DNA from 3 places in the Caballeronia sp. ATUFL_F1_KS4A genome. Region 2 is predicted to be linked to each of the others. Evidence: predicted binding sites of a transcription regulator. Region 2 holds the regulator's gene; each other region holds the start of a gene.

The links. The regulator HrcA, encoded in region 2, represses chaperone genes, less so after heat shock. The targets are predictions, from matches to a motif close to TTAGCACTCNNNNNNNNNGAGTGCTAA.
Region 1: the regulator HrcA is predicted to act here: its motif matches at 1,640-1,666, upstream of rpoH (RNA polymerase sigma factor RpoH).
Region 3: the regulator HrcA is predicted to act here: its motif matches at 1,772-1,798, upstream of NCS03_RS11180 (co-chaperone GroES).

Annotation. Positions count from the first base shown of each region.
Region 1 is NZ_JALQEB010000001.1:350,495-353,769, reverse strand. It holds gene leuA (2-isopropylmalate synthase) at 1-355, shown strand, start outside; gene NCS03_RS01670 (nuclear transport factor 2 family protein) at 372-755, opposite strand; gene NCS03_RS01665 (acyloxyacyl hydrolase) at 801-1,367, opposite strand; gene rpoH (RNA polymerase sigma factor RpoH) at 1,731-2,666, shown strand; gene nagE (N-acetylglucosamine-specific PTS transporter subunit IIBC) at 2,798-3,275, opposite strand, start outside.
Region 2 is NZ_JALQEB010000001.1:519,707-522,981, forward strand. It holds gene recN (DNA repair protein RecN) at 1-110, opposite strand, end outside; gene NCS03_RS02425 (NAD kinase) at 141-1,037, opposite strand; gene hrcA (heat-inducible transcriptional repressor HrcA) at 1,224-2,240, shown strand; gene hemH (ferrochelatase) at 2,364-3,275, shown strand, end outside.
Region 3 is NZ_JALQEB010000011.1:275,656-278,930, reverse strand. It holds gene NCS03_RS11195 (D-(-)-3-hydroxybutyrate oligomer hydrolase) at 1-200, shown strand, start outside; gene NCS03_RS11190 (DUF2242 domain-containing protein) at 205-969, opposite strand; gene NCS03_RS11185 (DUF4148 domain-containing protein) at 1,142-1,492, opposite strand; gene NCS03_RS11180 (co-chaperone GroES) at 1,878-2,168, shown strand; gene groL (chaperonin GroEL) at 2,264-3,275, shown strand, end outside.

The DNA of each region.
Region 1 (3,275 bases), 170 kb from region 2:
GTATTTCGATGCGGGCGGGCCGGTATCGCGCATCGACGTTTCGACGCTTACGGTATTCGAAAGGCGCGTCGCATTACCGGCCGTAGTGGCTGCGACGAGCGGCGACGCTCACGCGCAGGCGGTCGCCGCCGCGCTCGGCGTGGACGCGAGCGTGAACTGGTTCGAGACGTCCGTGACGGCGAACGGCGACACGGCGGCGTTCGTCGGCTGTCGTGTCGGAGACGGGCCGACGCGCTTCGGCGTCGCGGTGCATGAGAATCCGGCGCTCGCGGTCGCCGATGCCGTCGTGAGCGCGGTCAACCGCTCCGGGCGCGTCGTGGACAACCTGCGGCAAGACGAAGCCGTGGAAGCGTGATGGGCGGCGCGCGTGGCTATTCGAGCGCCACGCGCGTCGCCTGCAGGGCCAGCAGCTGCCATTGGCCTTCGGTCTGCACATGGACGGCGGTGTAGGCGATCGGAAACAGCAGCGCGCCGTTCTTCGATTCCATCTCGATCAGCGCACGGCCCGACACGAGGCACGTATCGCGGCCGGCGGGCAGCACATCCTGCGACTGAATTTCGATCTGCCGATAGCGGCGGCGGCCCGCGGTGATCGCGTCGATGAACTGGCGCTTCGTCTCCCGCTTGCCGTTCGTGTGGACGTAGCTGACGTTCTCGGCCAGCAGCGCGTCCAGCGCCGGGCCGTCGCCCTCGACCATGGCACGGAAGCGATCGCGCTCGAGGCCGCGGATGGCCTCAATGGTTTTTGCCGGCATCTGTCGATTCCCCTTGTGTCGAGGAACCGATGCGCCGGCGCCTCGTCAGAAGTTGTATTGCAGATATAGCTGGCTGAAATTTATACCAGGATTCGGCTCTTTGATACCGCCGTTCGACAGATGCTGAAAGCGAAATCCCGCTTGATAGCTCTGCTTCGACCCGAAGATCATGCCGACGCCCACCATGTCCGCGAACTGGAACGCCGACCCGACGCTGAAATCCTCGGTGATGCGCGTGTGCGAGAGCAGCCGCACGCCGACGCCCGCCTCGATGAACGGCCGGAAGTAGCCCGAGCTCTTCACGAAGCGCAGCACTGGCGTAATGCCGAATTCCCATATGTTCGGATGCACGGCGTTGTCCTCGGTCGTGTGCCAGTAGGACACGTGACCTTCGCCGATGAGCGTGAAGTGAAAACCGCCGATCTCCCACCAGGTGAGGCCCGGATCCCAGGACAGGCCGAGATCGGCCTTCTTGATGTCGTGGTCGGCGACGCCGCCGGCGATCTGGACACCGAATCGGTCGGCATGAGCCGCCGCCGACGCGAGACCCAATGCAGTACAAACCGCCACGCGCGCTAGCGGGCGGGGCCACGAACTCTTGTTTTTATGCATTTGCACCCCAATTTGCTCGGATAGCGGGTGTGTTTCGTAAATTGCTGTCGCTTGGCGATTCTAGTGACGTTTTAAAACATTTGCAGAAATCGCATCAGCGCGCCCCCGTTTGTAGAATTTCTGATCGCGACAGTGGGCAAGTAAGGTAAATCATGCGAAAACGTTTCAGCCTCCGGTAGTTTCTTCCGCTGCTCGCGCAACAGTCCGTCCTATTGGACCCGCAAATTCGATAGTTTTTGTGGGAACTCCCACATTCCCCTCTGCTCTAACACTTAGCACTCGATGGACTGGAGTGCTAATATCGTGTCTGACTTGCCGCGGTCGTTAAGCGGCACGTGAATTGTTGATAAGGAGCTTATGAGCGTGACCAATGCGATGACCCTTCCGAATGTTGTGAGCTCGGCACCTGCCAAGGCATCTTCGGCAGGCGCGCTGACGTACGCACAGTCGTCGATGCTGACCGGCCAGATCGGCAACATCGATTCATACATACAAGCAGTGAACCGTATTCCGATGCTTTCGCAGGCGGAGGAACGACAGTACGCCACCGAATTCCGCGAGCAGGGCAACCTGAACGCCGCGCGCCAGCTGGTGCTTTCGCACCTGCGCCTCGTCGTGTCGATCGCCCGTAACTATCTCGGTTACGGCTTGCCGCACGCCGACCTGATCCAGGAAGGCAACATCGGTCTGATGAAAGCGGTGAAGCGCTTCGACCCAGAGCAAAACGTGCGCCTGGTGTCGTATGCGATGCACTGGATCAAGGCCGAGATTCACGAGTACATCCTGCGCAACTGGCGCATGGTGAAGGTCGCGACGACCAAGGCGCAGCGCAAGCTGTTCTTCAATCTGCGCAGTCACAAGACCAGCCATTCGGCGTTCACGCCGGACGAGATCGAAGGTCTCGCGAGCGAGCTGAACGTAAAGCGCGAGGAAGTCGCGGAGATGGAAACGCGCTTGTCGGGCGGCGATATCGCGCTCGAAGGCCAGGTCGAGGATGGCGAGGAAGCGTACGCGCCCATCGCCTATCTGGCCGACTCGCACAACGAGCCGACTAACGTCATCGCCGCGCGGCAGCACGACAGGCTGCAAAGCGACGGCCTCGCCGATGCACTCGAATCGCTCGACGAACGCAGCCGCCGCATCATCAAGGCGCGCTGGCTCGACGTGCAGGACGACGGCTCGGGCGGCAAGACGCTGCATGAACTGGCCGACGAGTTCGGCGTCTCGGCGGAGCGCATTCGCCAGATCGAGGCGAGCGCGATGAAGAAGATGCGCTCGGCGTTGCATGACTACGCGTAACAATTGACTGTGCCATTGCAGAAATTGCAGAGCCCGCCGTCGACGAGACGGCGGGCTTTTTCTTTGGCACTTCGCTGAAAAAACAAACGGCGCCCACGGGCGCCGTTTGTTATCGAGCTTCGATTACCGCTTCAGGCAGGCATCGGTGCAGCGCCGCCGCCATTGCCGGACAAGCGCGTGGACAGTTGCGCCGCATAGCGCTGCGCCGCCGCGCCCACGACGATGTGGAACGTATCCGCCGACACCCACGCCACATCCAGCGACGACAAACGCTGACGATCCACCGACGACGGATCGCGCACGACCACGCGCAGGCGCGTCTGCGCAACCGCGTCGAGCGATACCACGTTGGTCGCGCCGCCGAACACCGCGAGCCAGCGGAACGGGTCCGGATCGAGCGGGCCGGGCGTCTGGTCGCCGCTCACCGCTGCCGCGACCGGTTGCGCCGGCGTCGACGATGCGGGCGTTGCGCCGCGCGTCGACGAACGCTCGAGTTCGCTGCGGATTTCATCGGCGATCAGATCGGCTTCCGGCCCGATGATCACCTGGACGTTGGTCGCGCCGCGCTTCAACACGCCGCGCGCGCCGATGCTCTTCAACTGCGGCTCC
Region 2 (3,275 bases):
ATCGACTTGCCCGCGCCGGTTTCACCCGAAAAGACCGTGAAGCCTGGATCGAAATCGATATCCAGCGTGGCGACGATGACGAAATCTCGAATGGAAAGATGACGGAGCATGGACGCTTCGGGGAAGGAAGTTCTGGCAGATCAGAGAGCGGACGAATCCTGCGACGGATGCTCGTTCCAGTGCAGCTTCTTGCGCAGCGTGGCGTACGTGCTGTAGCCGACCGGATGCAGCACCGGCACCGTATGCTTCGAGCGCCGCACTTCAATCGCGTCGTTCAGTTCGACGGCGGTGAACGACTGCATGTCGAAGTTCACGTTGACGTCGCGACCGCCGATGATCTGAATGGTCACTTTCGAATCGTCGGGCAGCACGATCGGCCGGTTCGACAGCGAATGCGGCGCGATCGGCACGAGCACGAAGCCCTGCAATTGCGGATGCAGGATCGGCCCCGCCGACGACAGCGCGTAGGCGGTCGAGCCGGTCGGCGTCGCGACGATCAGTCCGTCGGAACGCTGGTTGTACATGAAGTGGCCGTCCACCGACACGCGCAGCTCCGCCATGCCGGAGAAGCCGCTGCGATTCACCACGACGTCGTTGAACGCGAGCGCGTGGTAGATCGGCTTGTCGTTGCGCACGATGCGCGCTTCGAGCAGGCTGCGCTCCTCGCGCTCGAACTGGCCGGCGAGCATTTGCGGGACGATTTCCTGCATCGCCTTGAGCGGAATGTCGGTGATGAAGCCGAGCCGGCCATGATTCACGCCGATGAGCGGTGTTTTATACGGCGCGAGCTGCCGTCCGATGCCGAGCATCGTGCCGTCGCCGCCGAGCACGATTGCAACGTCCGCGCGCGCGCCCATCTCCGCGATGGAGAGCGCCGGGAACTCCGTCACGCCGACGTCTTTCGCGGTGCCCGCCTCGAAGACGACCTCGAAGCCCTGGCTCCTGAGGAGATCGGCGAGCGATCTCAGCGGCGCCTCGATGCCCGGCGTGTTGGTGCGCCCCACGAGGGCGACGGTCTTGAATTGGCCAATTTCCATGCCGGCATTACACCATAGTCAGAGAGCGAAAAGAACCGTGGGCGATGGCCGCCGGGCGCGCCGCGACGAGACCGTGCGGCATGACGCGGGCAGGCTCGCCGTTTGTCGCTAGAATGGAGCGGACGTTGAATGCCGACCACCCGGCGCGGCTCGCCGCTATCCGACACGTTGAGCTAAAATTTCCCCATGCTAGACCCACGTGCACAAACCCTCCTCAAAACGTTGATCGAGCGCTACATCGCCGAAGGTCAGCCGGTCGGTTCGCGCACGTTATCACGTCATTCCGGCCTCGAACTGAGCCCCGCGACCATCCGCAACGTCATGTCGGATCTCGAAGACCTCGGGCTGGTCGCGAGCCCGCATACGTCGGCGGGACGCATTCCCACGCCGCGCGGCTACCGGCTCTTCGTCGACACGATGCTGACTGTAGAAGCACCGCAAGACGAGGCCATGACCACCGCGGTCAAGACTCGCCTGCAAGGCGAGGAGCCGCAGAAGATCGTCGCGGCGGCGGCGAGCGTGCTGTCCAATCTGTCTTCGTTCGCGGGCGTCGTGCTCACGCCGCGCCGGAGCCACATGTTCAAGCAGATCGAGTTCATGCGGCTGTCGGACAAGCGCATTCTGCTCATCATCGTGACGCCCGAAGGCGACGTGCAGAACCGCATGATGGCCACGCAACGCGACTATTCGCCTTCGCAACTCGTAGAAGCCTCCAATTACATCAACGCGCATTTCGCGGGCCTGTCCTTCGACGAAGTACGCCGCCGTTTGCGCGAGGAAATCGATCAGTTGCGCGGCGACATGACCGCGCTCATGCAGGCGGCCGTGGTCGCGAGCACCGCCGAGACGGACCCCACTGACACCGTGCTGATTTCCGGCGAGCGCAACCTGCTCGAAGTGGCGGACCTTTCGTCCGACATGGCGCGGCTGCGCAAGCTTTTCGATTTGTTCGACCAAAAGACGAGCCTCCTGCAATTGCTGGATGTATCGAGTCACGCGCAAGGCGTGCAGATTTTCATCGGCGGAGAAAGCAATCTCGTGCCGATCGAGGAAATGAGCGTCGTGACGGCGCCATACGAGGTCAACGGGAAAATCGTCGGCACGCTCGGCGTGATCGGCCCGACGCGCATGGCGTACAACCGCGTGATTCCGATCGTCGATATCACCGCGCGTTTGCTGTCGATGTCGCTCAGTCATCAGTGACGCCATCTTGGCGCGCCGCGAAAGAGCGCGCCGCTAGGCCGTTCGGCCAATGATGCGTCCGGAAACGCGCCGCTATAATGGTCCTCAACTTTTCCGACGACCATCTTCAGGCTCGCTTCCCTTATGCGTTTCGACCTCGAGTTGCCCTCGCAGCCCAGCGCTTCGCATCGCGTCGCGGTGCTGCTGATCAATCTCGGCACGCCGGACGCGCCCACGCCGCGGGCGGTGCGCAAGTATCTGGCGCAATTCCTGTCCGATCCGCGCGTCGTCGAAATTCCGTCATTCGTGTGGCAATTCATTCTGCGCGGCCTGATCCTGCCGTTTCGCGGGCGCGCATCGGCGAAGAAGTACGCGCAAGTGTGGATGCCCGAAGGCTCGCCGCTGCGCGTGCATACGGAAAAGCAGGTCGACGGCTTGCGGCGGCTCTTCGCGGCGAACGACTATCACGTCATCGTCGACTATGCGATGCGCTACGGCACGCCGGGCATCGGCGCGATGCTCAATCAGCTGAAGCTCGAAGGCGCCGACCGCATTCTCCTGTTGCCGATGTATCCGCAATACTCGTCGTCCACGACGGCCACCGCATTCGACGACGCGTTCGCCGCGCTCAAGCGCGTGCGCAATCAGCCGGAAATCCGCACGATCCGCCATTACGCCGATCATCCGGCGTATATCGCGGCGCTCGCGGAGCAGGTGCGCGACTATTGGCGGCATCACGGCCAGCCGGATTTCGCCGCGGGCGACAAGCTTGTGCTGAGCTTCCACGGCGTGCCGAAGCGCACGATGGATCTCGGCGATCCGTATCACGACCAGTGCCAGCTGACCGGTTCGTTGCTCATGGCCGCGCTCGGGCTTACGCCGGTTGAATGCCGCGTGACGTTCCAGTCGCGCTTTGGGCGGGCGGAGTGGCTTCAGCCGTACACCGCGCCGACGGTCGCGGAGCTCGGCGCGGGCGGCGTTTCTCGTGTGGACGTGTTCTGTCCCGGCTTCACGGCGGATTGTCTCGAGACGATCGAGGAAATCGGCATCGAGGTG
Region 3 (3,275 bases), on a different contig from region 2:
TTCAGGCGCTCAACCTGATGTGGAACCACCTGAAGAACAACGCGCCGCTGCCGCCGTCGCAGGTGGTGCGGACGGTCGCGCGCGGCGGCAAGGCGGGTTCGGCGCCCGCCCTCACGACGTCGAATCTGCCGCCCATCGCGACCGATCCCGGCGCGAACGCGATCTCGGTGGCGGGCGGCATCGTCAACGTGCCGAACTGACGGTTCAGTGCGTCACGGTGGCCGCGGGCACTGCGGCCGCCGACGCCGCCGGGACGTCCGATGCGCCAGCCGCAGCCGCAGCCGCATCGGCATTCGGCCTCTGGATCGCGGTCGCGGCGGCGGGCGCCTGCACGACGATCGGTGTCGGCGTCAGCTCGGGCGAGCTCACGATGATCGACGGCGCGAGCGGCTTGCTTTTCACTTCGTCGCCGGCGACGGGCGCGCTGCGCGGCACCGTGTTCAGATAGTGGCCCATCAGACCGAAGAAGCGGTCATAGAACTTGCCGGCGGGCACGGTCTCGCTGGAAATCTTGACCATCGCGTCGCTGTTCGAGCGGATCGGCAGCGACAGCGAGCCGAGCACGCTCAAGCCCACGCTCGCGGACGTGTCGCTCTTCTTGAGCGCATAGCCGTCCTGCACGGCGTTCACGTACGCGATGCTTTGGTTCGTCGCGTTTTCGCCGGGCGTGCAAACGACGTGGAACGAGACGACGACGTGCGTTTCGGCGCTCGGCTGGAAATTCTTGGTCGCGTCGACGGTGTCGGGCTGGCCCATCGTCGTGAGAAACCCTTGCGACAGCAGCGCGCGGCGCGCGGCCTCGCAGGTTTCGTTGACGGTGGCGTCGAAATTGTGCGCGAACGGGCTCACACCGGTGCTGAACAGCTCCTGCTGATAGCTCGGCGTGGTGGCGGCGCGGCCGCCGCACCCGACAAGGGCGGTCAGCGCGAGCGACACGAACACGAGACGCGACGATGCGAGAGATGACATGAGCGGCTTAAGACGGAGAGCGAGAGGAACGAAGGGAGGCAGGTGAAGATTGTAGTGCCAGCGGTATCACCGACGAAAAAGCATAGGTCTTAGTTCCTTCAGCAAGCGAAAAGCCCGGCACGCGAGGCCGGGCTTCGTCGGATGCGGCGTCGCGCGCCGCTTTGCGTTTCGCTTACGGGCGATTGAAGTCGACCGGATTGGCATCGGCAGCGGGACGGACGATACGGCTCAAAAAGCCGACGCGCGCCGGTTTCCCCGATGCCGACGCGCCATCGCTCACGCCGCCAAACGACGCGTTCGATGCGCTTTGTTGCGCGGCCACGCGCGCTTCGGCAGCCTGAATCTCGGCGGGATACGTGGCTTGATCGGCCATCGGCTTGTAGCCGGCGCGTTCGAGTTGAACGAGTTCGGCGCGCACTTGCGCACGGGTGGCAGGGCCGTCTTCGCGCGCTTGCGCGAAAGCCGGCGCGGCGAGTACGGCTGCAATGGCGATGGCGGGAACGATTGATTTGAACTTGAACATGATGACCTCCGGATGCTGTTATAAGGAACGTCGCGGCGGAGTGTGTGTCTTTCCGTTGCTTCGGCGTTGAGATGCAGTCTAGGCTCCGGAGGACCTAGGAAAAACCCTAATCCGACGAAATCACTTTTGTCGAATCGGCATTAATTCTGTCAATCGGTTTTTGGTTTCCATTGATCCGATTTTCCGCTTATGGACGAAGTGCCGTTTTTCAAGAGGCAGGCTGCTTAAGCGTTTTCCCGGCCTTTGCGTCCTTGAAATAGTCAAAGTCGCTCCATATAATTGGCACTCACTGCACGAGAGTGCTAACAAGATTGCCGTCCGGCGAGATCCTTCTCAAAGGACGGGTTTTCCCGCGTTTTCAGTCTCAATCAAGAGAGGAGTGTGTATGAACCTTCGTCCTTTGCACGATCGCGTCATCGTCAAACGTCTGGACCAGGAAACCAAGACCGCATCGGGCATCGTGATCCCTGAAGCAGCCGCTGAGAAGCCGGATCAAGGCGAAGTCCTGGCCATCGGCCCGGGCAAGCGCGATGACAAGGGCGCGCAAATCGCCCTCGACGTGAAGGTCGGCGACCGTGTTCTGTTCGGCAAGTACGCTGGCCAGACCGTCAAGGTCGACGGGCAAGAACTGCTCGTCATGCGCGAAGAAGACATCATGGCCGTTCTGGTCAAGTAAGCATCCTTCCTGCACGTTCGGCTTCGTCTGCCTGAGCCGCTCCTCCGAGCGCCGCAGCGAAGCCAGCAAACCGAATCGAATCAAGGAGTTTGGATATGGCAGCTAAAGAAGTCACTTTTGGCGATTCCGCACGCGCCAAGATGGTCGAAGGCGTGAACATTCTGGCCAACGCGGTCAAGGTCACGCTGGGTCCGAAGGGCCGCAACGTCGTGCTCGAGCGCTCTTTCGGCGGTCCGACGGTCACGAAGGACGGTGTGTCGGTCGCGAAGGAAATCGAACTGAAGGACAAGCTCCAGAACATGGGCGCGCAAATGGTCAAGGAAGTTGCTTCCAAGACCAGCGACAACGCAGGTGACGGCACCACGACCGCTACCGTGCTCGCGCAATCCATCGTTCGCGAAGGCATGAAGTACGTCGCATCGGGCATGAACCCGATGGACCTGAAGCGCGGCATCGACAAGGCCGTGGCTGCAGCAATCGAAGAACTGCGCAAGATCAGCAAGCCCTGCACGACGAACAAGGAAATCGCGCAAGTCGGCTCGATCTCGGCGAACAGCGACACGTCGATCGGCGAGCGCATCGCTGAAGCGATGGACAAGGTCGGCAAGGAAGGCGTCATCACCGTCGAAGACGGCAAGTCGCTGCAAGACGAGCTGGACGTCGTCGAAGGTATGCAATTCGACCGCGGCTACCTGTCGCCCTACTTCATCAACAACCCGGACAAGCAAGTCGCCGTCCTCGAAAACCCGTTCGTGCTGCTGCACGACAAGAAGGTTTCGAACATCCGCGATCTGCTGCCGGTTCTGGAACAAGTCGCGAAGGCTGGCCGTCCGCTGCTGATCATCGCTGAAGACGTCGAAGGCGAAGCGCTGGCTACGCTGGTCGTCAACAACATCCGCGGCATCCTGAAGACGGTTGCTGTCAAGGCTCCGGGCTTCGGCGACCGCCGCAAGGCCATGCTGGAAGACATCGCGATCCTGACCGGCGGTCAAGTCGTCGCGGAAGAAACCGGCCTGACGCTCGAGAAGGCAACGCTGGCTGAACTGGGCCAGGCGAAGCGCATCGAAGTGGGCAAGGAAAACACGACGATCATCGACGGCGCTGGCG